4 regions of the Bradyrhizobium sp. WD16 genome follow, and region 1 is predicted to be linked to each of the others. Evidence: predicted binding sites of a transcription regulator. Region 1 holds the regulator's gene; each other region holds the start of a gene.
What was found. Region 1 encodes LexA, which represses DNA repair genes until DNA is damaged. Its sites were predicted from a motif close to TGTTCNNNNTGTGTTCNG; they were not measured.

Region 1 (6,043 bases):
CGGAGCAGCCGCTCCTCGTCGGACTGCGGCCGATGGTGCAGGACCTCGCCGACGACGACTGGCTGCTGCGCCCGCACCTCGCTGCACCGCTCGCGGCGATGGCGCGGCATGGTCTGGTGTTCGATGCCCTGGTGCTGCCGCGCCATCTGCCGCGCCTGATCCGGCTCTGCCGGCGTCATCCCGAACTCGCGGTGGTGCTCGATCACTGCGCCAAACCGCCGCTCAAGGGCGGCGATCTGTCGTCATGGCGCGCCGACATCGCCGAACTGGCGCAAAGTCCCAACGTCGTCTGCAAGATCTCGGGGCTTGCGACCGAAGCGGCGCCGGGGTGGACCGTGGCCGACCTGCGCCGCGCCGTCGATCATGTCCGCGACTGCTATGGTGCCGCGCGGCTGCTGTGGGGAAGCGACTGGCCGGTGGTCAATCTCGCCGGCGACTATGCGCTCTGGTTCGCTGCCGCCGATGCCCTGTTCGCCGACCTTGCCGACGCCGAGCGCGCCGCGGTGTTCGGCGGCAACGCCGCGCGCGTCTATCTGCGGCGGCGGGGACGTGGAGGTTCGCGGCGCTGAAGTCGCCGATGTGCCGGCTTGGCCGCCGGCACATTGCGCTTGCATGATCTGATCAAACAACTAACATGTTAGTTGAAACATAATGGGTCGCGCTTGGCGTGAGCCTGGCGCGCGACCCGCGACACGGGGGGAGGAGATCATGGACGCATCGCGACTGACCCGTCGGACCGCGCTTGCCGCCGTTGCCGGCGGCGCCCTCAGCCTGCGCGCCCGTCCGGCCCGGGCGGCGACGGTGCTGCGCTGGGCCACCGTGCTGACCGCGAGCCATCCGGGCGTCGCGATGATGGACAAGGTCGCGGCGGACGTCCGCGAGAAGACCTCCGGCGAGATCGACATCCAGACTTTCCCCAGCGGCCAGCTCGGCTCGTCCCGCGACGTCATCGAGGCGACCTCGACCGGCGCCATCCAGATGGTCGACGAGGGCGCGGCCCAGTTCGGCCAGTTCGTCGCGCCGTTCTCGATCCTGGAAGCGCCCTATATCTGGAAGGACCCGGCGCACATGCGCCGCGCGCTGTCGGCGCCGCTGATGGACGACATGAACGCCCAGCTCGCCGGCAAGCGCAACATGCGCGTGGTCGGCTCGACCTATTACGGGACGCGCCACGTCACCTCGGGCTCGCGCGCCGTCCACAATGTCGGCGAGATGGCGGGATTCAAGCTGCGCATCCCCGAGGTCGACACCTATCGCGCCATGGCCGAAGCCTGGGGCGCCCGGCCGACGCCGCTCAATTTCGGCGAGCTCTATCTGGCGCTGAGCCAGGGCGCGGTCGACGGCGAGGAGAACCCGCTGCCGACCATCCATTCGAGCAAGTTCTACGAGGTGCAGAAATTCCTGGTCCGCACGGCTCACATCATGAGCCCGCGCCTGATCGCCATCAACGAGGGCACCTGGAAGGCGATTCCCGACAAGCACAAGGAGGTGCTGCGTGCGTCGCTGGCGCGCTTCGGCCGCGAGCAGGACGAGGAGATCGTGCGCCAGGAAACCGGGCTCACCAACACCTTCCGCGACGCCGGCATGACCGTGATCGAGCCGGACCTCGACAGCTTCCGCAAGCCCGTGCTCGCCAGCCTGCCGGCGAAGTTCGAGGCCAAATGGGGCAGGGGGCTGTGGGACAAGGTGGCCTCGGCGTAAGGCGGCAGGGACGGCGCCATGGCAACCAGGCTGCTCGATCGCGCCGCCCAGGCGTTCGGCTGCGCACTGCTCGCGGCCCTTCTGGTCTGCGTGCTGCTCGGCATCGTCACCCGCGGCGCCGGCGAGCCTCTGATCTGGACCGACGAAGCCGCGCGCATGCTGATGGTCTGGCTGGCCGCGACCGGCTGGGTGTTGGCGAGCCGCAGGCATGGCCATGTCCGCATCCGCTTCTTCCAGAACATGCTGCCCAAGCGCGCCTGGCGCGGCGCCGAGACGGTGATCCAGCTCGCCATCGTCGTGCTCGGGCTGACGGTGGCGTGGTTCGCGGTGCAGCTGGTGCAGAAGAATGCCGATCTCGAGGCGACCTCGCTGCCGCTGTCCATGGCCTGGCTCTATGCGCCGATGGCGCCGGCCGGCCTCCTCGTCGCGCTCCAGGCGGCTGTCGATGCCTGGCGCCGGCCGGGCGGGCCGGCGCTGACGACCGCGGTGGACGTCGAATGACGACGCTGATGATCGAGATCGGCGCGCTGTGGCTGCTGGCGATCCTGTCCGGCCTGCCGCTGTTCGCGGCGATGGGTCTCGCGGCGCTGGCCTTCGTCGCCCTGTCCGGCCTGTCGCCGAGCATCGTGCCGCAGAAGATGGTGCAGGCGATGAATTCCTTTCCCATCGTCGCCGCGCCGCTGTTCATCCTGATGGGCAACCTGCTTGGCGCCGCCCGCATCACCGACCGGATCGTGCGCTTCGCCACGGCGGTGATGGGATCGCTGCGCGGCGGCTACGCCCAGGCCAGCATCCTCTCCAGCCTGATCTTCGCCGGCATGGCCGGCTCGGCGGTGGCCGACGCCGCCGGCACCGGCGCGGTCGAGATCCGCGCCATGAAGCGCGCCGGCTACCGGCCGGAAACCGCCGCCTCGATCACCGCCTCGGCCGCGACCATCGGCGCCATCGTGCCGCCCAGCCTGCCGATCGTGATCTTCGGCGTGACCTCGGATATCTCGGTCGGCCGCCTGTTCCTTGCCGGCTGCGTGCCCGGCCTGATGATGGCGGCGTCGCTGATGGTGATGGTCGCCGTGATCGGCCGCCGCCAGGGCTTCCCCAAGCAGCGCTTCCCCGGCTGGCGCGAATTGTGGCTGTCGCTGCGCGACGGCATCTTCGCGCTGCTCACCCCGGTGATCCTGCTGTCGGGCATGTTCAGCGGCCTGTTCACCCCGACCGAGGCCGCGGCGGTGGCCAGCACCTATGCGCTGTTCCTCGGCCTCGTGGTGTATCGCACGCTCACCCCGGCCGACCTATTCCGCGTTGCGGTCGAGACCGTGGAGACGGTGGGTGTGGTCGCCGTGCTGGTGATGGCGGCCGGCGCGCTCGGCTGGTGCATGTCGCTGTCGCGCATTCCGCAGACGGTGGCGCCGGCGATGGTCGCCTCGATCGGCAGTCCGCTGATGTTCCTTCTGATCTGCAACGTGATGCTGCTCGTCGTCGGCTGCTTCATGGAGACGCTGGCGGCGCTCCTGATCCTGATTCCGATCCTGATGCCGGCGGCGCACAGCTTCGGCATTCCCCCGGTGCAGTTCGGCATCATGATGATCTTCAACCTGATCCTCGGCACCATCCACCCGCCGATCGGCGTCGTTCTGTTCATCACCTCGCGGATCGCCGAGATCTCGTTCGAGACCATGTCGCGCGCGGTGCTGCCATGGCTGGTGCCGCTCTTGGTGGTGCTGGCGATGATCACGCTGTGGCCGCCGCTGACGACCTTTCTGCCAGATCTCGTGATGCCGAGATGATTCAATGGAGACGACATGACTGACGCCATTCGCGGCTACTGGACCGCCGTTCCGACGCCGCTGACCGCGCTGGGCGCGGTCGACAACGCGCGGCTCGCCACCCATGTCCGCGGCTTGTTCGCCGCCGGCATCGACGGCGTGGTGCTGTTCGGCACGACCGGCGAGGGGACCTCGTTCAATGTCGGCGAACGCATCGCCACCGTCGAGGCGCTGCTCGGCGCCGGCATCGCGCCGGGCCGCATCGGTCTCGGCGGCGGCTTTGCCGCGATCACCGACAGCATCAGCTTGACCCGCGCGGCGCTCGCCGCCGGCCTGACGCAGATTCTGCTGCTGCCGCCCTATTTCTACCGCGACGTCGATGCCGCGGGGATCGAGAGCGCCTTCGCCGCCATTCTCGACGCCGTCGCCGACGACCGGTTGCGGCTGACGCTCTATCACATTCCCCAGGTCGCGGGCGTCGGCGTGCCGCCGGACGTCGCCGCGAAGCTGCGGGCGCGCTACGGCCACGTCGTCGCCGGGGTGAAGGACAGCAGTGCCGATTTCGATCAGTTTCGCGCCTTCCGCGCCGCGGCGCCGCAGCTTGCGGTCACCGTCGGCAACGAGGCCGATATCGCCCGCGCCATGGCCGAGGGCGGCGCCGGTACGATCTGCGGCATGGCCAATGTCGCGCCGGCGCTGGTGAAGATGATGCTGGATGGTCCGGCCAAGGATACGGCCAAGGAAACCGCCAAGGAAACCGCCAAGGAAATCGCGATGCGCGAGGCGATCGCGCTGGTGAGCGGGCGGCCGTTCGTGCCGGCGCTCAAGGCGATCCTCGCTGCCCAGACCGGCGACAGCGCCTGGGCGCAGGTCCGCCCGCCGTTGCGGGCGGTAGCCGACGGCGCCGCCCTGAAGGCGCGGCTCGACGCGGTGCTGCGCTCGGCCGGCCTTTAGGCGAGCCGCGCTCTCGCGCTCAGTAGCGGCGGAACAGGCTGACCAGCTTGCCCTGGATGCGCACCCGGTTGGGCGGCAGGATTCTGACTTCATAGGCCGGGTTGGCCGGCTCCAGCGCGATCGAGGCGCCGCGCCGGCGGAAGCGCTTGAGCGTTGCTTCCTCCTCGTCGATCAGCGCGACCACGATGTCGCCGGTGTCGGCGGCCTCGGTGCGCTGGATCAGCGCCACGTCGCCGTCGAGAATGCCGGCGTCGACCATGGAATCGCCGCGGACCTCGAGGGCATAGTGCTCGCCCGAGGCCAGCATCTCCGGCGGGACGTTGATGGTGTGGCTGCGGGTCTGCAGCGCCTCGATCGGCGTACCGGCGGCGATCCGGCCCATCACCGGGATGGCTACCGGGCGGCCGCCTTCGTCCTCGGCGGGGGCGCGCACCACGCGGCCGAGATTGCCTTCGATGACGCTCGGCGTGAAGCCGCGGCGCGCGCCGGCGTTGCCGGCCTGCTCGGGCATCTTGATGACGTCGATGGCCCTGGCGCGGTTGGGCAGGCGGCGGATGAAGCCGCGCTCCTCGAGGGCGGTGATCAGGCGGTGGATGCCCGACTTCGAGCGCAGGTCGAGGGCGTCCTTCATCTCGTCGAAGGACGGCGGCACGCCGGACTCCTTCAGGCGCTCGTTGATGAAGCGGAGCAGTTCATACTGTTTGCGCGTGAGCATCTGAATCCCTTGGAATGCGGGGCCACATCGTTGGATCGAGCTTCATTGGCCAGCTTCGCTGGCCGGTTCACTGCTGAAGCGGCCGCCTCTCGTGATCGTTTCGAGTTGAGCGTTCTCTTCTCAGCATCCCTGCGGGATGCGCGCGCGGAGGAGACTCGCTCGAAACAAATCATGAACGGACACTATATGTTCCATATGTGTTCCGCAACATCTTAATTTGGCGTCAACAAATCGAGCTAGCGTCAGAGGGGAAGCTTAAGGATGTCACACGGCGATCCCGCCTTGGCCGGCGGCGCGAGCGGCGGCCGCAGGATCAGCGCGCCGGCCTCGGAGAGCTTGGCGAGCAGCGAAGAATCCTGCTGCAGCACGGGGGTGGCGATCTGGCGGCCATCGGCGCCGCTCGCCAGGCGCGCGCGCAGGTAGTCGTGGCGCTGGTCGTTGGCCGGCAGGTCGGCGCCCAGCACCGCCTGTTCGGCCATGTGGCGGACGTCGCTGCGGCCGGACAGCGCCCGGATCAGCGGCGCCATGAACAGGAAGGCGCAGACATAGGACGACACCGGATTGCCCGGCAGCCCGAGCACGCGCATGGCGCCGAGCCGGCCGTGCATCATCGGCTTGCCGGGCCGCATCGCGATCTTCCAGAACGCCATGGTGACGGCTTCGGCTTCGAGCGCCTGCTGCACCACGTCGTGGTCGCCGACCGATGCGCCACCGGTGCTGACGAGGATGTCGGCGCCGGCCGCGCGGGCGCTCCGCACCGCGGCGACGGTGGCCTCGACGGTGTCGCCGACCAGGCCGAGATCGACCACCTCGGCGCCCTCGCTGCGTGCCAGCGCCCGCAGCGCATAGCCGTTGGAATAGACGATCTGCCCCGGGCCGGGCGTCGTCCCGGGCATCACCAGTTCGTCGC
Region 2 (6,043 bases), 2.6 Mb from region 1:
CGATAGCTCGCTTTCTGCGTGATGCGCCCGCCGGAGAGCTGCGCGAAGGTCTGCTGCTTCTCCAGCCAGGCGTGATATTGCTTGTCGTCGTCGACGATCACCCTGCTGCGCATCTGCGCATGCGCGATTCCGCAGAGTTCGGCGCACAGCACCTCGAAGGTGCCGGTGCGGGTCGGCGTGATCCAGTAATAGGTCACCGAGCCCGGGATCATGTCCATCTTGGCGCGGAATTCAGGCACGAAGAAATCGTGCAGCACGTCGATCGAGCGCAGCAGCACCTTGACCGGCTTGCCGACCGGCAGATGCAGGTCGTCATTGCTGACGACGATATCGTCCTGGCCGCGGGGATCCTGCGGATTGATCCCCATCGGGTTCTCCGCACTGATGTAGCGGACATCGGTCGTGCCGAGCCGGCCATCCTTGCCCGGCAGCCGATAGCTCCACTGCCACTGCTGGCCCATGACCTCGATGGCGGTGGCATCGGCCGGCACGCTGACGAATTCGTTCCAGACGATCAGTCCCGGCGCCAGCATCGCGGCGACGCCGAGCGCGGTGGCGACGGTGAGCCAGCCTTCGAGCCGCTTGTTTTCAGGCTCATAGGCCGCCCGGTGCCCTTCCCGGTGACGAAAGCGCAGCACGCAATAGGACATGAAGGCGACAACGGCGACGAAAACGAAGCCGGTGATCCAGAAGGTGATGATGATGGTGTTGTCGATGTACTGCCAGTTCGACGCGATCGGCGTCCACCACCACGGGCTGAGAAAATGGAACAGCACCGACGCGACCGCTACCAGGAGCAGTGTGAGTGGTACAGCCATCCCTGTTCGTCCTCGCCGTTACGGGCCGGAATGCGAATGAAGGGGCGGAGCTTGCGTCTTGTGTCGTCGGCTGTTGTCAGTCGGCTGCGTTCAATTCCGGCAAGTTCGAATCTCAAACTCGCCGCCGCTTCGTGCCTCGCCCGTTCAAGCGGTCTCGGCTGGCATCATGGTCAGGCATGATGGAAGCGCAGGTGTCGACCGCAAGTCTCATCGGAACCACGGCCTCGTTGTTTTCGAACCCGCTAATTGAAGATGAAGTCGCGCGCCGCGTCAACGGAGGAAAATCAGGCGAAGAAGATCGAATGAAAGAAAACGGGCGATGAAACCGAACGAGCAGAAGCGGATTCGGCGCGCATCCGTCGCTGCGATGGGCGCAGCAACCCCTGCGTCGCGCAGCGCTAGCGGCCGCGCAATTCACCCAACCGTGAGTGTAATTCTAGCGCAATCCTTCTAACCTTGCCAGATCGGGCTACGGCAGGTTCCGCCGGGGCTCTCGTTCGACTTGCCTGCGACTGGGCGACATGCCTGCGACGCGACTGCCGTGACCGGGCTCGGCGGCGATCTTCGCGCCGGACGATGAAGACGCGCGACGCTTCACGAGCCCGCGTCCAGCCGAGTAGCGAATTCAGATCCACGCCAATAGGAGGTCGGCCATGGCCACACCGTATTCTGACAGACTTGTGCAGAGCACGGCCAGCATCGCGGCACCTGTCATCCGTGACGTTCGACTGCGCGACCTGGGCGACGCGCTGTCCCGGGGCTGGGAAGACTTCAAGGCAGTGCCGAGTCACGCGCTCCTGCTTTGCGTAATCTATCCCGTTCTCGGCGTCGCGCTGTTCCGGCTGGTCATCGGCTATTCGGTGCTGCCGCTGCTGTTTCCTCTCGCCGCTGGCTTTGCCCTGATCGGGCCGTTTGCCGCCCTCGGCCTCTATGAACTCAGCCGTCGCCGCGAGCGCGGCGAGGAGGCTTCGGCGTGGCACGCGTTTTCGGTGCTGAGCGCGCCGTCGTTCGGGGCCATGCTCGGTCTCGGCACGCTGCTGCTGACGCTGTTCGTGATCTGGGTGGCGGCGGCGAATGCGATCTATGTCGGCCTGTTCGGCTATGCGCCGGCGGCCGGCATTCCCGATTTCGCCTCGCGCATTTTCACCACCCGCGAGGGACTGCTGCTGATCGTCGTCGGATGCGGCGTCGGTTTTCTGTTCGCCCTGGTGGCCCTGTGCATCAGCGTCGTGTCCTTCCCGATGATGCTCGACCGCCACGCCACCGTCGCCGCAGCGATCTACACTTCACTGCGCGTGGTGGCGAAAAATCCCGTCAGCATGGCGGCCTGGGGCCTGATCGTCGCCGCCCTGCTGGTCATTGGTTCGGTGCCGCTGTTCCTCGGGCTCACCGTCGTGCTGCCCGTGCTCGGGCACGCCACCTGGCATCTCTACCGCAAGGCGGTGGAGCCGGACCCCAATCCGCCGCGCGAACGCCCGCATCCGCCGAAAGGCCGCCGCTACGCCGCGGAATTTCCGATCTCCCTGCTGCCCTGGGGCCGGCATAAGCCATAACTGGCGAGGTGCGTGGCGCGGTTGGGCGCGGCGGCACCTCATTGAGGCGACAAGGCGCGCCAACCAGCGAGGCGACAAGGCGCCGGGATTTCGGCGTCGGGATTTTGTTCACGCCTTGTTCTTGAACCTGAGATTGTTTTCGGCTAGCCTTTCGCCCATTCGCGACAAACGGGGGGCGAATGGTCCAGCACGTATCCACCGTGGCCTTCGAGGGCGTCGAGGCCCGCGCCGTGGACGTGCAGGTCCATGTCGCGCCGGGCCTGCCCGGCTTTTCCATCGTCGGCCTGCCGGACAAGGCGGTGTCGGAAGCCCGCGAGCGGGTGCGGGCGGCGCTGATCGCCTCGGGCCTCGCCCTGCCGGCGCGTCGCATCACCGTCAATCTCGCCCCCGCCGACGTGCCGAAGGAAGGCAGCCATTACGATCTGCCGATTGCGCTGGGACTGATGGCGGCGATCGGCGCCATTCCGCCGGATGCCCTGAATGGCCTTGCCGTGCTCGGCGAACTCGGCCTCGACGGCTCGATTGCGCCGGTGGCCGGGGTGCTGCCCGCGGCGATCGGCGCCAACAGCCGTGACGAAGGGCTGATCTGCCCGGCGGCCTGCGGCGCCGAGGCGGCCTGGGCGAGCCCGGACACCCAGCAGATCATCGCCGCCGGCTCGCTGATCCAGCTCGCCAATCATTTCAAGGGCACCCAGGTGCTGTCGCGGCCGCAGCCGAAGATGCGCGCGGAGGCCGCCGCGACCCTCGATCTGCGCGACATCAAGGGCCAGGAAAGCGCCAAGCGCGCATTGGAGATCGCCGCCGCCGGCAATCATCACCTCCTGATGGTCGGCGCGGCGGGCGCCGGCAAGTCGATGCTGGCGGCGCGGCTGCCGTCGATCCTGCCGCCGCTGTCGCCCCAGGAATTGCTCGAGGTCTCGATGATCGCCTCGGTGGCCGGCGCCATCGAAGGCGGCGCGCTCACGACACGGCGGCCATTCCGCGCGCCCCATCATTCCGCCAGCATGGCGGCGCTGACCGGCGGCGGCACCCGCGCGCGGCCCGGCGAAGTCTCGCTCGCCCATCATGGCGTGCTGTTCCTCGACGAGTTGCCGGAGTTCGACCCGAGGGTGCTCGATTCCCTGCGCCAGCCGCTGGAGAGCGGCGAGGTCGCGGTGTCGCGCGCCAATCACCGCATCACCTATCCGGCGCGGGTGATGCTGGTCGCGGCGATGAATCCCTGCCGCTGCGGCCACGCCGCCGAGCCGGGTTACGTCTGCCGGCGCGGCCGCGTCGAGCGCTGCGTCGGCGATTACCAGGGCCGGCTGTCCGGCCCGCTGCTCGACCGCATCGACCTGCGCATCGAGGTGCCGCCGGTCACCGCCGCCGACCTGATCCTGCCGCCCCCGGTCGAGGGCTCGGCCGAGGTTGCGGCACGCGTGGCCCGCGCCCGCGCGGTGCAGGCCAGGCGCTACGAAGACGCCAAGCTGCCGCGCGTGCGCACCAATGCCGAGGCGCCGGCGGCAGTGCTCGACGACATCGCGCGGCCCGAGCCGCAGGGCCTGAAGCTTTTGCACGATGCCGCCGAACGGCTGCGGTTGTCGGCGCGCAGCTATCATCGGGTGCTGCGGGTCGCGCGCACCATCGCCGATCTCGACGGCGCCACGACCATCGGCCGGCCTCACCTCGCCGAGGCCCTGAGCTATCGCGCGCTCGGCGACGACGCCCGCAACGCGGCGTAGGCCGATCGGCCGATCGCGCGCGCTCCGCTCCTTCGCCGCCGCCGGCCCACACCAATCCTTAACCGTGTCCCCAGCTTCGGGAACCCGGGCGCGGCGTTTCAAGCACTTCGCAACATCATCGCGGCAGTCTGCGCGCGGGGAATGCGAACCCAGGCGTGCCCGAGAGCACCCGGGATCGCGGACGGCAGACGGAGACACGGGCATGCATCGGCCGAGCATCGGATTGCGACTGCGGCACTTCGCGCGGCGCCATCGCCGCCGCATCGCGGTCGCCTGCGCGTTGATGATCTTCATGGCCGCATTCGGCGCCGGCTACGGCTTCGTCGTGGGCAGCCGGCCGGAAGTCTCGGGCTACAGTGCCGTCGCCTTCGCCGTCGGCGCCAGCGCCCTGTTCGCTCTCGCCTGTTTTGCGCTCGCCCTGGTCGGCTTCCGGCTGTGGACGGCGAAGAAACGACTGCTGCTGTTGGCCGTGCACAACGAGGCGCTGGTCGACCGCAACTGGGAACTCAAGGAAGCGGAAGAGCGGGCGCGGCGCCTGTTCGAGGCCCAGAGCGATCTGATCGTCCAGCGTGATGCCGAGGGCCGCATCACCTTCGCCAACGACGCCTTCTGCCGCCTCGCGCGGAAGTCCCGGACCGAGCTCACCGGCAGCAGTTTTGTGCTCCCGGTGCTCGAACAGGGCGACGCGGCGCTCGAGCCCGACGGCGCCACGGTCCATGACCAGAGGATCGCCAGCCCGCTCGGCGCCCGCTGGATCGCCTGGCGCGAGAGTCTGGTCCGGCGCGACGCCGGCCCGGCGGAGACCCAGAGCGTCGGGCGCGATGTCACCGACCGCACCGAGACCGAACGGGCGCTCGGCGAAGCACGCGACCACGCCAATGCCGCCAACCGCGCCAAGTCGCGCTTCCTGGCCATGGCCTCCCATGAGATCCGCACGCCGCTCAACGGCATCATCGGCATGACATCGCTGCTGCTCGACACCCAGCTCAGCCCCGAACAGACCACCTATGTGCGCGCGGCCAAGACCTCCGGCGAGCAGCTGTTGCTGCTGATCGACGAACTTCTCGACTTCTCCAAGATCGAGGCCGGCAAGATCGATCTCGAGCAGCGCCCCTTCGCGCTGGCGGCCTTGATCGAGGAAGTCACCGAGCTCCTGGCGCCCCGCGCCCAGACCCGCCGGCTCGAAATCGCATCCTATGTCGACGAGCGGCTGCCGCTGCAGGTGGTCGGCGACGCCGCGCGGCTGCGCCAGGTGCTGCTCAACCTCGCCGGCAATGCCGTCAAATTCACCACCACCGGCGGCGTCGCGCTGATCGTCGAGCCCGGCATCTGGCCCGGCGAGATCAGCTTCCTGGTGCGGGACACCGGCATCGGCATCGCCCCGGAGGCGCAAGGCCGTATCTTCCGCGAATTCGAGCAGGCCGACGAAGGCACGGTTCGCAATTACGGCGGCACCGGTCTCGGCCTTGCCATCAGCGAACGCATCGTCCGCCGCATGGGCGGTCGCATCAGCCTGGAGAGCATGGTCGGCCGCGGCTCGACCTTCGAGGTCGCCATTCCACTGCCCGCGGCGCCCGATGCAAGCGCCCCGGCCTTCACCCCGCCCGACCTCGACGACAAGCCGGTGATGCTGGTCGCCTCCGAGACCATCGAAGCCGCGCTGGTGGCCCGTCGGCTCGAGCGCTGGGGCGCGCCGGTCTGCACCGTTTCCGATCTCGACGTCGCCAGGGCACTGCTGCCGGAGCGGCCCTGGCACGCCATCCTGGTCGATCACGCCTTCGGCGCCGAGACGCTGGCGGCGCTGGGCGAGGCGGCGCGCAGCCACGCCACCCATCGCATCGTCATGGTGACGCCGGCGGCGCGGCGCGAACTTCCGCTCGAAACCCTGCGGCATTTCACCGCGTACCTCGTCAAGCCGCTGCGCGCCGCTTCGCTCGCTGTCCGCCTCGCC
Region 3 (6,043 bases), 1.8 Mb from region 1:
TCACCATCGCGCCGGCGCGAACCAGCCAGGCGAGATAGGGCAGCACCAGCACGATCATGACGGCGAGTGCGAACCAGGGATCGGGCGAGCGCAGTGCCCGACGGCCGCGTTCTGTGACGGCGAAGAAGCCGAACAGCAGCGCCAGCAGCAGCACCGCCGCGTGGGTGGTGAGCAGAAGCAGGCCGGCTTCGATCGAGAGCGCGAACCAGGCGTTGCCGCGGCGCTGCCCGACCGCGCGCCAGGCGTGCAGCAGCACCAGTGCCCACAGCGGGCGCGCCAGCACCGCCGGCGAGAATTCGAGGCCCGGAAAGCCGAAGGCGGTGATGGTTGCGGTCAGCAGCACGGCGAGCGCCGCGTGCTGGCGGCCGACAACGGCGCCGCCCAGTTCGAACAGCGCCCACATGGTGACGACGAAGCAGGTTTCAGCGAGCAGATAGACGCCGAACAGATGATGGCCGAACAGGCGGAAGACGATGTCGCCGAGCCAGAAGGCGAGCGGCGGCCCGCTGTCGGTGCCGACCTGATATTCGCGACCGAAGGCGAGCAGCGTCGCGACGTCGCTCGGCGGGCTGCGGTAGAACAGCAGCGACACCATCAGCCAGAGCAGCGCCTGCAGCAGAATGACCGCCCAGATCACGAGGCGCGGCCGCGCGCGGACCAATTCGACGATCAGGGAGGTGAAGCGCATGAAGGATCGAGGCCGGGGCGAGGAAGGCGACGCCCACTGATACGGCGCCCCCCGCGATGGCGCAATGGCGCTCAGAACGCGACCGCCTCGACGGCGGGGTCGGAGACCACGACGGCATCGACCTCGAGCTGCCCGACGTCCTCGGCGAGCAGCGCCGCGACGGGCGCGAAACGGCGGCGGTGATGCCGCGTCGGACCGAGCCGGCGCAGCGCTTCGAGATGCCGGGGCACTCCATAACCCATGTGCTGCTCGAAGCCATAGCCCGGATGTTCGGCGCCGAGCTTGGTCATCAACCGATCGCGCGCCACCTTGGCGACGATGGAGGCGGCGGCGATCGACTGAATGAGGCCGTCGCCGCCGATGACCGGCTCGCAGGCGCAAGCCACATCGATCGGGTCGCGACCGTCGACGAAGACATGCCGGGGCTCGACCGGCAGCGCCGCCACCGCCCGGCCGAGCGCCCACAGCGACGCCCGCAGGATATTGTCGCGCTCGATCCGGGCCGGGGACGCCACCGCGAGGGCGAAGGTCGCGGTGGCGCAGATCTCCTCGAACAGCTCCTCGCGCTTGTCGCGCGTCAGCCGCTTGGAATCGTCGATGCCCTTGGGAATGCGCTTGGGGTCGAGAATGACCGCGGCGGCCACCACCGGCCCGGCCAGCGGCCCGCGGCCGACCTCGTCGCATCCCGCGACCGGCCAGATGCCCTGCTTCAGCAGCGCCCGCTCACGGCGAAAGCTCGCCGGAGCCACGGCATTGACGCCCCTGCGGCCCGCCTTGGCCGCGGGCTTGCCGGCGGCATCGGCCGTCGCCGAAGTCCTGGTTGGCGTCTTTGTCGACGTCTTGGCCGGTGCTTTGGGCGTTATGGACGAAGGGGCGCGACTCATGGCCGCGACGATGCGTCGCCGCCCCCGCGGGCGCAACCGGGAACCCGGGGCTGTGCCCGCAATTCCTAGTGTCCCGTCTCCGAATTACCGTGCGAGCGCGAGGCAAACGTAGCGGTAATTCGGAGACGGGACACTAGCCTGATCGATCGAACGGCGCCGAGGCCCGTCAGGCCGGCATCTGCACCCGGCGGTCGGGACCGACCACGATGTTCGGCGCCACCACCACCTCCCACAGGTAGCCGTCGGGATCGGCGAAGACGCCGCCATAGCCGCCATAATCGGTATCGTGGGCCGCAACGGTGACCGCCGCGCCGCAGTCCGCCGCATGGGCCAGCACGGTGTCGACCTCGGCGCGGTCGGCGCAATTCCAGGCCAGCACCACCCCGGTAAAGCCGCGATCGGGCCTCGGCGGCTCAATGCCCGCGCCCGCCGCCAGGGCGTCGGCGCGATAAAGCGCCAGCACCGTGCCGCCGGTTTCGAAAAACACCACCTCGTCGCCGGTCGCGCTGTAGCGGCGCTCGAAACCGAGCGCGACATAGAAACGGCGGCTGCGCGCCACGTCGGCAACGCCGATGGTCAGCACGGTGAAGCGTGCCTGTGGCAGCTGACCGGTCATGGAATGCCTCCTACTCGACGGCTCTTGATCCACACATCGGTTAAACGCCTCTATCAGTCGAACAGCCCGAGCTGCTGGCCGGCGCGCTTCGGCCGGGCGAAATGATCGGTGGTGAGCTTGGCCCGCTTCTTGTTGAGGCCGAGCTTGCCGCAGGCGATCTCGAAGCGGCGGCCGATCATCCACGCCATCGGCCCGGTGCCCTTCATCCGCGTGCCCCATTGCGAGTCGTAGTCGCGTCCGCCGCGCATGTCACGGATCAGCGTGAAGATATGGCGGTAGCGGTCCGGATAGTTGGCGATCAGCCATTCGCGGAACAGGTCGCGGACCTCGAGCGGCAGACGCAGCAGCACATAGCTCGCTTCCCTCACTCCGGCATGGGCGGCGGAATCGAGAATGCGCTCGATCTCGCTGTCGTTCAGCGCCGGGATGATCGGCGCCACCATGACCGTGGTCGGCACGCCGGCGGCGGCGAGCTGGCGCAGCGCCTCGATCCGCTTCGGCGGGGTGGAAGCCCGCGGCTCCATGCTGCGGGCGAGCCTGGGGTCCATGGTCGTGACCGACAGCGCCACCTTGACGAGGTTGCGCCGCGCCATGCGGGCGAGGATATCGATGTCGCGGGTCACCAGCGCCGATTTGGTGACGATGCCGACCGGGTGGCCGGCGCGCTCCAGCACCTCGAGAATGCCGCGCATGATGCGCTGCTCGCGCTCGATCGGCTGATAGGGATCGGTATTGGTGCCGATCGCGATCATCCGCGGCTCGTAGTCCGGCGATGCCAGTTCCTTCTCCAGCAGCGCGGGCGCATCCGGCTTGGCGAACAGCCGGGATTCGAAATCGAGCCCCGGCGACAGGCCCATATAGGCGTGGGTCGGCCTCGCGAAGCAGTAGACACAGCCGTGCTCGCAGCCGCGATAGGGATTGATCGATCGATCGAAGCCGATATCGGGCGAATCGTTACGGGTGATCACCTTGCGCGCGGTGTCGACGGCGACCGTGGTCTTGAACGGCGGCAGGTCTTCGAGGCCTTGCCAGCCGTCGTCGAAGGCGACCCGCGCCTCCGCCTCATAACGGCCGCTGGCATTGGACTGGGCGCCGCGCCCGCGCCGCCGGCCCTCGCCGACCAGGGCGGCCTCAACCGCGGCGGCGGCCGGTTCGCCAAACGGAGCGATGGCGGGCGTCGGGGGCGTCGGGGGCGGTTCTGCGGGCGAACGGCGGGATCGAGCTGCGCTGGACTTCATCATGGTCTTGCTGCCCTGACGAGGACTCGTGATTGGAGATTAGCGCGAAAAACGAACAAAACAAGAACAAAAGTTTGTTCGCGGCCCGGGAAAGCGCCACCGCGGCGAAGCCGGGTTCCACAGACTGCTGATTTCGCGAACGCGAGGTGATACAGGGACGGTCTGCAACCCCTTGAGGACACGCGCTTTGTCATTGAGTGTCATCATTCCAACGCTGGGCGAGGAGCAGCCGGTGGTCGCCACCCTGGCGGCGCTGGTGCCGGGCGCCGCGGCGGGACTGATCCGCGAGGTGCTGCTGGTCGACACCTCGCAGAGCGACGCCATCGCCCACATTGCAGATGTTGCCGGCTGCAACTTTCTGGCGATCAAGGGCGCGCGCGCCGACGCGCTGGCCGCCGGAGCCGGGGCCGCCCGCTCCGACTGGCTGATGTTCCTCCACCCCGGCGCGGTGCTGGACACCGGCTGGATCGACGAGACCGCCCAGTTCATCCAGAGCGTGGCGACGAGCGGCCGGCCGCGGGCCGGCATCTTCCGCTACGCGCGCGCCCCCTACAGCGAAAACTCTCTCCGCCAGACGCTCCGCAGCGTCGGCCGCGCCTTGTCCGGACCGTCCGCCGACCAGGGTCTCCTGATCGCGCGCAGCCATTACGAGCGCCTCGGCGGCCATGCCCGCGGCACCCGCCGCGCCGAAGCCCGGCTGCTGTCGCATCTCGGCCGGTCCGGCCGGGCGCTGCTGCGCACCCGCATCTATGTCGCCGCCGGCTGATTTGACGTAGTCAACCATTCAGTTGACTCCGTCAAATATGTGGCGCATCCTCGGCCCGATCCAAGCTGGGCCGCCGCCATGACCAGGACACTGTCCGACCGAAGCTCCGCGACACCATCGCTCGCCCCCGTCGACGGCGGCGCCGTCGACGCCGTGCGCGATTTCAACCGCCGCTACACCAGGATCATCGGCGTTCTCGATCAGCACCTGCTGGCGAGCCCCTTCTCGCTCACCGAGGCGCGCGTGCTCTACGAGATCGCCCAGCGCGAACTGCCGAGCGCCAGCGAGATCGGCGCGGCGCTCAATCTCGATGCCGGCTATCTCAGCCGGATCCTGCAGCGATTTACCGAGGACGAACTGGTGTCGCGCACGGCCGGGGCGACCGACCGCCGCCAGCAGCGCCTCAAATTGACCGCCAGGGGCCGAGCCGCCTTCGGCCAGCTCGAAGCGGCCTCGCGCGCCAGCATCGGGCGCATGCTGGAACCGCTGTCCGAAGGCGACCGGGAGCGGCTGCTCGCAGCCTTGGCCACGGTGACCCGTCTGCTCGATGACGGCGCGCCAGCCGAGGCCGCCGTCGTGCTGCGCCCGCCCCGGCCCGGCGACATGGGCTGGGTGGTGGAACGGCACGGCGCGGTTTACGCCGAGACCTATGGCTGGGATTCCGGTTTCGAGGCGCTGGTTGCCGAAATCGTCGCGCAGTACCTCAAGAGCTTCGATCCGGCCCGCGAGGCCTGCTGGATCGCCGAGGTCGACGGCGAACGCGCCGGTTCGATCTTCCTGGTCAGGCATTCCGACACGGTCGCCAAGCTGCGGCTGCTCCTCGTCGAGCCGTCGGCACGCGGCCGCGGCGTCGGCCGCAGGCTGGTGCAGGAATGCATCGCCTTCGCCCGTGCCCGCGGCTACCGCAAGATCATGCTGTGGACCCAGAGCATGCTGACCGAGGCCCGCGCGCTTTATGCCGCCGCCGGATTCGTGAAGATCGCGAGCGATCCGCATCGCAGCTTCGGGCACGATCTCGTCGGAGAGACCTGGGAACTGGAGCTCAGCGCCTAAAATCGCCTCGCGTCGTCGGCGCGGGGCTTGGCGACATCGCCGTTCGAGGCGCCCCACCGCGCACCTCTGGTGCTGTCGAGAAGGTCAGAAGCGCATATCGGAGACTTGACCGTGGACCATCACCGTCCGCGACCGCCGCTGCGCGTCACCGCGGAACGGCTTGCACTCCATCGCCACCGTGCCGGCGAATTGCGCACCGAGGCGCGGCGCAATATGTGGCGATGGCTGCGAGACCGACTGATGCGCTCGTTCAGACGGTCCCAGCGCGCGTGACGCGCTGAAGCGACAGAAGCGCTCTCATCCCTTCGCCTTGCCGCGTTTGAGGTGCTCGTCCAGGCGCGGCATGATCTCGACGAAATTGCACGGCCGGGTGCGGTAGTCGAGCTGGGCGGCGAGGATGCCATCCCAGCCGTCGCGGCAGGCGCCAGGCGATCCCGGCAGGCAGAAGATGTAGGTGGCGCCGGCGGTCCCGGCGGTGGCGCGGCTCTGGATCGTCGAGGTGCCGATCTTGGCGTGGCTGAGCAGATGGAAGACGATCGAAAAGCCGTCCATGCGCTTTTCGAACAGCGGCTCGATGGCATCGGGCGTGACGTCGCGGCCGGTGAAGCCGGTGCCGCCGGTGGTGATGATGGCGTCGATGCCGGGATCGGCGATCCAGGCCTTCACCTTGGCGCGGATGGCATCGACGTCGTCGGTCACGATGTCGCGTGCGGCAAGATGATGTCCGGCCGCGGTTACGCGCTCGGCCAGCACCTTGCCGGAGGCGTCGTCCTCGAGCGAGCGGGTATCGGACACGGT
Region 4 (6,043 bases), 2.9 Mb from region 1:
GCTTCCGACCCCGCCTCGGCGGCATCCGGCGCAAACATGAAGCCGTCGAGGCGGCCGATGACATGGCCCTCGACGACGACCTCGCCGGTCTTTCCAATTTCCGTATTCAGCATCGTGTTTTCCCGCAAGCGGCGCATCAATACACTGGTCCGGCGATCAACGAAACGTTCAGTTAGCCGTTCGTGCAGGGCATCGGACAATTTATCCTCGACCGCCCGGGAGATCCCCTGCCAATGTTCGGGGTCGGCGAGCCAGTCGGGGCGGTTGGCGGCGAAGGTCCAGGTCCGGATCTGGGCGATGCGGGCGGACAAGGTGTCGATACCACCGTCGGTCCGGTCCGCCAGCGCCACCTGGGCCGCGAACCAGTCGTCCGGGATGCGTCCCCGGCGCATCAGAAACCCGAACAGGGTGGTGACGAGCTCGGCATGGGCCGCCGGCGCCAGCTTGCGATAGTCCGGCACCTGGCAGGTTTCCCACAGCCGCTCCACCGCGACCGCGCCCTGGGCGAGGTCCCGCACCTCGGCGTCGCGCGCCGCGTGGTCGAGCACCCGCAGGTCCTCGGCGATGGGCGCGCGGGTCAGACATTCGTGGTTCGGCGCCTGGGCCAATGAGACCTGCAGCGCGCCGAGCGAGGACATGTCGAGCTTCGAATTGCGCCACTGCAGCAGCTTGACGCTGTCGAAGGCGTGGTTCTGCAGGGCATCCACCAACTCGGATTCGAACGGCTCGCACCGGCCCGTGGTGCCGAAGGTGCCGTCGCGGGTGGCGCGCCCTGCGCGACCCGCGATCTGGGCGAATTCCGACGGCGTCAGCCGGCGGAACTGGTAGCCGTCGTATTTGCGGTCCGAGGCGAAGGCGACGTGGTCGACGTCGAGATTGAGGCCCATGCCGATGGCATCGGTGGCGACGAGAAAATCGACGTCGCCCGACTGAAACAGGTCGACCTGGGCGTTGCGCGTGCGCGGCGACAGCGAGCCGAGCACGACGGCGGCGCCGCCATGCTGACGACGAATCAGCTCGGCGATGGCATAGACCTCATCGGCCGAGAAGGCGACGATGGCGGTGCGCCGCGGCTGCCGGGTGATCTTGCGGTCGCCGGCGAAGCTGAGCTGCGACAGCCGGGGCCTCGTGATGATATTGGCGCCCGGCAGCAGCTTCTCGATCACCGGCCGCATGGTCGCGGCCCCGAGCAGGAGCGTCTCGTCGCGGCCGCGGCGGTTGAGAAGGCGGTCGGTGAAGACATGGCCGCGTTCGAGATCGGCGCCGATCTGGATTTCATCCACGGCGAGAAAAGCGACGTCGAGCTCGCGCGGCATCGCCTCGACGGTGGAGACCCAGAACCGCGCATGCGGCGGCTTGATCTTCTCCTCGCCGGTGATCAGCGCCACATCGGCCGCCCCGACCCTGGCCACCACCTTGTTGTAGACCTCCCGCGCGAGCAGGCGCAGCGGCAGGCCGATGATGCCGGAGGAATGGCCGAGCATACGCTCGATGGCGAGATGGGTCTTGCCGGTATTGGTCGGGCCGAGGACGGCGGTGACGCCGGAGCCCGGCGCGCGACCGCTCGCGGCATGCGACTGGGAAAAGGAAACGGCCATGCTTCTTCGTGCTTCCAAACTCTGCGTCTCCACCCGGCTCATGCCGTCCACACGACGTCAAGATCAGCGCCCAAAGGCCTTATCAAGTGTCTCAGAATGCGACGCTTTGCGGCCTCGCAATTAAGTTCCGGAACGAGTCCGGAACGAACCGGGAGCGAATCGCTGACTCGCGGCGGCGAGACTGCACGAACATCAATATATCGCGGGCATGAGCGATGCCGCCCCACTACATGAAGACCGAGACCGAACCAACTCGGCTCCCGCCGCAGCCCGTCGTCAACCTTTCGCACGGACTCCGATGCGATCGAGAGTCAACAGGATTCCTGCCCACGGGGGCCGTGCCCGATCGGCGCTTCACTGGGTCTTGGCCGTGGTGCGGACCGCGGCCGTCGACACGAATTGGGTGGCTTCCAGGGCGGCCATACCGATCGGTGTCGGCACCAGCACCTTGAGCGGGACCAGCACGCGCGTTCCGGCGATCGGCGCCATCCAGACCTCCATGTCGCGCTGGGCGATCAGGTATTTGATGGCGGCGCGGTCCGGTACATAGCCCGCCAGCGGAGCGAAATAGATCGCGCAGACGACGACCGGGCCCTGGTAGCCCTTGGTCTTGGCGCGATCCATGCGCTTGAATTCGAGCCGCAGATCATAGCGCATCCGGCCGTCGAACACCGGGGTCGTCGTCTTGCAGGCGTCCGGCGTCAGCGGATCGCCATTGCCGCTGGCGCGCAGGAGCGAGCCGGTCATCGGATCGGTGACGCCCTTGCGATGCACGTCGGTCACCGGAATGCGATCGGGCTGCGGCTGCGGCTGCGGATCGATGCTCGATTCCTTGACATTGCCGGCAGCCAGCACGACTCGAATGACTTCCTTCGCCTTGCTGTCATAGGCGATCATGGCCTGATAGCTCGACGGCACCAACTGACCATTGACGATGCGGCCCTGGGACGCGCTGGTGCCGTGACCGCCGGAGAAAGCCTTGAGCAGGCCGGCCGATCCACCAACCGCGGTTGCCGAATACTGGTCGTCGCCGATGTCGATGACCCAGCTTCCCTTGCCCACCGGAATGCCGGCGAGCGACGCCTCGTAGCGGGCATCGAGCCGGCCCTGGGCCTGCACGGGATCGGTCGTGGCGATGCCGAGCGTCGCCACCGAGAGCACCACCAATGCCGACGTCGGCGCCAGCCGCCGCCAACCGGCTCCGTTCGATCCAAATTCCACTTGTGACGGCAAATCCTGCTCCGCACCCTTGAGCGGCAAATATAGCCCGGGCAGCCCGCGAACAAGGGCTAGAGCGCTTTCCCACGAAGTGGCTACCGGTTCGCGCGAAGAAAACGCGTCAAAACAAAAACCTGGAACCTCCGCTCCGACTCCAACGGAGGGGAGAAGGCTCTAATGCGGTGGATCTGACGCTCGCATCAGCATGCAGCGAATTCGTCGTGTCAGATCCAAAATCGCACTGGAATCATAATGATGCTGGTATCCCTTTGTTTCCAATGCTCGTGGAAACGCCTGCTGCAAAGGAATACGAACGTTGGAAACGGGACACTCGCCTTCCTGCCACCTCGGCGGCGTCTTCGCCGGCAGGCTCGATTGTCGAGCCGCAAACATGGGACGAAGACCAAGAAAGATCTTGCGGCGGGGATTACGTCGTTAATAAGTTGCAACGGGGTGCCGCCCGGATCGGTCAAATCCTCATAAAATCAGGGTTCCGGCGCATTTTCCGCCCGTCCGGCGCGATGCTCGGCTTGACCTTGACCGCCGCTCCCCCTATAGGTCCGCGGTTCCTGAAATGGACGCGATTTTAAACCCCCGCGGGGCCGCTCGGCCGCTTCGGGGATGACAGAGGATTTCGCCATGTCCCGGCGCTGTGAACTGACCGCAAAAGCTCCTCAGGTGGGTCACAAGGTGAGCCACTCGAACATCAAGACCAAGCGCCGGTTCCTGCCGAATCTGTGCAACGTCACGCTGATCTCGGACGCGCTTGGCCGCTCGGTGCGGCTGAAGGTCTCGACCAATGCGCTCAAGAGCGTCGATCATCGCGGCGGCCTCGATGCCTTCCTGCTCAAGGCCAAGGCCGACGAATTGTCGCCGCGCGCGCTGGTGCTCAAGCGCCAGATCCAGAAGAAGCTGCAGGCGACCGGCTGACGCCGCGACGCCGACCAATCGCATTTTGAAAAAGCCGGGCCCTGCGCCCGGCTTTTTTGTTGGCGCCATCGTACCTTTTTCGACGCCCCTTATTACGTTACGGCTCGATCAGCCGGAACTGCAGCAGCAGCGTACGCTGGATCGGCGAGAAATTGTCGTCCGACACCAATGTCAGGATAATGTCGCCGGCGGCATTGCGATGGGTCGCTAGCCCTTCGAAATTATCGATCTCGTTGCCGAGATCGGCCTCGAACAGGGCCACGCCGTCGGACACGGCGCCCGGGGCAATGGCGGCAAGAGCGATACGCCGGATGCGGATGCCGACGCCGTTGAGCAACGAGAACTTACGCTCCAGCAGCAACAGGTCGCCGCCGGGCAGCAGTGCGGCATCGCTGATGTCATAGCCGTCGCTGCGGCGAACCGTGAAAGCGCCGGGGGTCGGCCCGCCGATCAGGAATCCCATGATGTTGCCGGAGGCGTCGAGCCCGCGCTCAGAGATCGCGATCAACGTGCCACCGAGCGGCGCGCCGCGCGGCACGAAGACCAGCGTCTCCAGTCCCTTGTTATAGGGCAGCCGGCGCAGTGACGCCGGCACACCGCCAACCGCTTCGCCCTTCGCCTCGATGCCGTCGCGGCCGAAATCGGCAAAGCGCAGGATCTGGTTGACCCGCTCGAGCCCGACATAGGCGATGCTGCCGTCGAAGGTCAGGGATTCGGCATCGAACCAGCCATGGGCCGTGATCGGCCGCCCGTCCGGCCCGCGGATCGGCGCCGTCTCGACGTCGCTGACGCCGACGATCCGGCCCGCCTGATAGACGATGCGGCCGGCGAACCATGTGCCCTTGTCGCTGACCGCGGTGAAGCGCTCGCCTCTGGCATCGAGCTTCAGGCCGGACAGACCGCCGAAGCGGCCGAAAGACGAGGTCAGACTGACGCCGCCGGCATATTCCAGCGCGCCGAAGCGCAGCCGCGACGGATCGCGCTGGGCAAAATGGGGAACCGGCCGGGCGTTGACCGTGATGGCAAGCCGCCGCGCGTCAATCGCGACGCTCTGCGCCTGCGCCCACGGCGCCGTCGAGGCGCAGACGAGCGAGACGCCAAGGGCGACGACAAGCCCGCGCAGAACGCGCCCGCCGAGCGGCCAGACCCCAGCATGATGGACGGTGCGAGTCACGCCCCCCTCGTCGCCCCGCGGCATGGATTGTCCCCGCTCGACGTCGTTCCGCGGCCGCCATGACCGCGGACACGCGTATTGCAGGACCGCCCTCACCGCCGGCCACGCCCCATTCAAGGAATTACGAATGCAGCCGACGCGGTGGCCGCGCCGGCGCGCGGGCCGGTGCGATCTCGGTCTCGCTGAACAGCTCGGCGAGCTTTTCGGTGATGGCGCCGCCGAGTTCCTCGGCATCGACGATGGTGACCGCGCGCCGATAATAGCGCGTGACATCGTGGCCGATCCCGATGGCGATCAGTTCGACCGGCGAGTGCGTCTCGATCTCCTCGATGATGTAGCGCAGGTGGCGTTCGAGATAGTTGCCCGGATTGACTGACAAAGTGGAATCGTCCACCGGCGCGCCGTCCGAGATCATCATCAGGATCTTGCGCTGCTCCGGCCGGGCCAACAGGCGCTTGTGCGCCCAGTCCAGCGCCTCGCCGTCGATATTCTCCTTGAGCAGGCCCTCGCGCATCATCAGGCCGAGATTCTTGCGGGCGCGCCGCCAGGGCGCATCCGCCGCCTTGTAGATGATGTGACGCAGGTCGTTGAGGCGGCCCGGATTGGCCGGCTTGCCCGCGGCGAGCCAGGCCTCGCGGGACTGGCCGCCCTTCCAGGCGCGGGTGGTGAAGCCGAGAATCTCGACCTTGACGCCGCAGCGCTCCAGCGTGCGCGCCAGAATGTCGGCGCAGGTCGCCGCCACGGTGATCGGCCGGCCGCGCATCGAACCGGAATTGTCGAGCAGCAGCGTCACCACCGTGTCGCGGAAGGTCGCCTGCTTCTCGTGCATGAAGGACAGGGGATGGAAGGGATCGGTGACGACGCGCGACAGCCGCGCCGGATCGAGGATGCCCTCCTCCAGGTCGAATTCCCAGGCGCGGTTCTGTTGCGCCATCAGCTTGCGCTGCAGGCGGTTGGCGAGTCGGGCGACGATGCCCTGCAGGTGCGCGAGCTGCTTGTCGAGATAGCTGCGCAGCCGCTCCAGTTCGTCGTGCTCGCAGAGGTCCTCGGCATTGACCACTTCGTCGAAACGCGGCGCGAAGGCATGATATTCCGGCCCGCGCGGCTCGTTGGCGCCGCGGCC

Region 2: a site for LexA is predicted at 2,477-2,494, ahead of DB459_RS08805 (YifB family Mg chelatase-like AAA ATPase). Genes of this name have one in related genera too.
Region 3: a site for LexA is predicted at 3,478-3,495, ahead of DB459_RS01815 (PA0069 family radical SAM protein). Genes of this name have one in related genera too.
Region 4: a site for LexA is predicted at 1,727-1,744, ahead of DB459_RS06845 (helicase-related protein). Genes of this name have one in related genera too.

The regions. Positions count from the first base shown of each region.
Region 1 is NZ_CP028908.1:4,482,090-4,488,132, forward strand. It holds gene DB459_RS20820 (amidohydrolase) at 1-569, shown strand, start outside; gene DB459_RS20825 (DctP family TRAP transporter solute-binding subunit) at 709-1,701, shown strand; gene DB459_RS20830 (TRAP transporter small permease) at 1,720-2,202, shown strand; gene DB459_RS20835 (TRAP transporter large permease) at 2,199-3,485, shown strand; gene DB459_RS20840 (dihydrodipicolinate synthase family protein) at 3,501-4,418, shown strand; gene lexA (transcriptional repressor LexA) at 4,438-5,133, opposite strand; gene glp (gephyrin-like molybdotransferase Glp) at 5,376-6,043, opposite strand, start outside.
Region 2 is NZ_CP028908.1:1,899,847-1,905,889, forward strand. It holds gene coxB (cytochrome c oxidase subunit II) at 1-818, opposite strand, end outside; gene DB459_RS08795 (hypothetical protein) at 806-1,141, shown strand; gene DB459_RS08800 (DUF2189 domain-containing protein) at 1,472-2,371, shown strand; gene DB459_RS08805 (YifB family Mg chelatase-like AAA ATPase) at 2,551-4,092, shown strand; gene DB459_RS08810 (ATP-binding protein) at 4,295-6,043, shown strand, end outside.
Region 3 is NZ_CP028908.1:374,208-380,250, forward strand. It holds gene DB459_RS01800 (glycosyltransferase family 39 protein) at 1-688, opposite strand, end outside; gene DB459_RS01805 (ribonuclease HII) at 760-1,572, opposite strand; gene DB459_RS01810 (VOC family protein) at 1,739-2,188, opposite strand; gene DB459_RS01815 (PA0069 family radical SAM protein) at 2,242-3,426, opposite strand; gene DB459_RS01820 (glycosyltransferase) at 3,614-4,192, shown strand; gene DB459_RS01825 (helix-turn-helix domain-containing GNAT family N-acetyltransferase) at 4,271-5,245, shown strand; gene moaB (molybdenum cofactor biosynthesis protein B) at 5,543-6,043, opposite strand, start outside.
Region 4 is NZ_CP028908.1:1,476,035-1,482,077, forward strand. It holds gene DB459_RS06845 (helicase-related protein) at 1-1,598, opposite strand, end outside; gene DB459_RS06850 (DUF3108 domain-containing protein) at 1,953-2,819, opposite strand; gene rpmB (50S ribosomal protein L28) at 3,456-3,746, shown strand; gene DB459_RS06860 (esterase-like activity of phytase family protein) at 3,844-4,920, opposite strand; gene cobT (cobaltochelatase subunit CobT) at 5,042-6,043, opposite strand, start outside.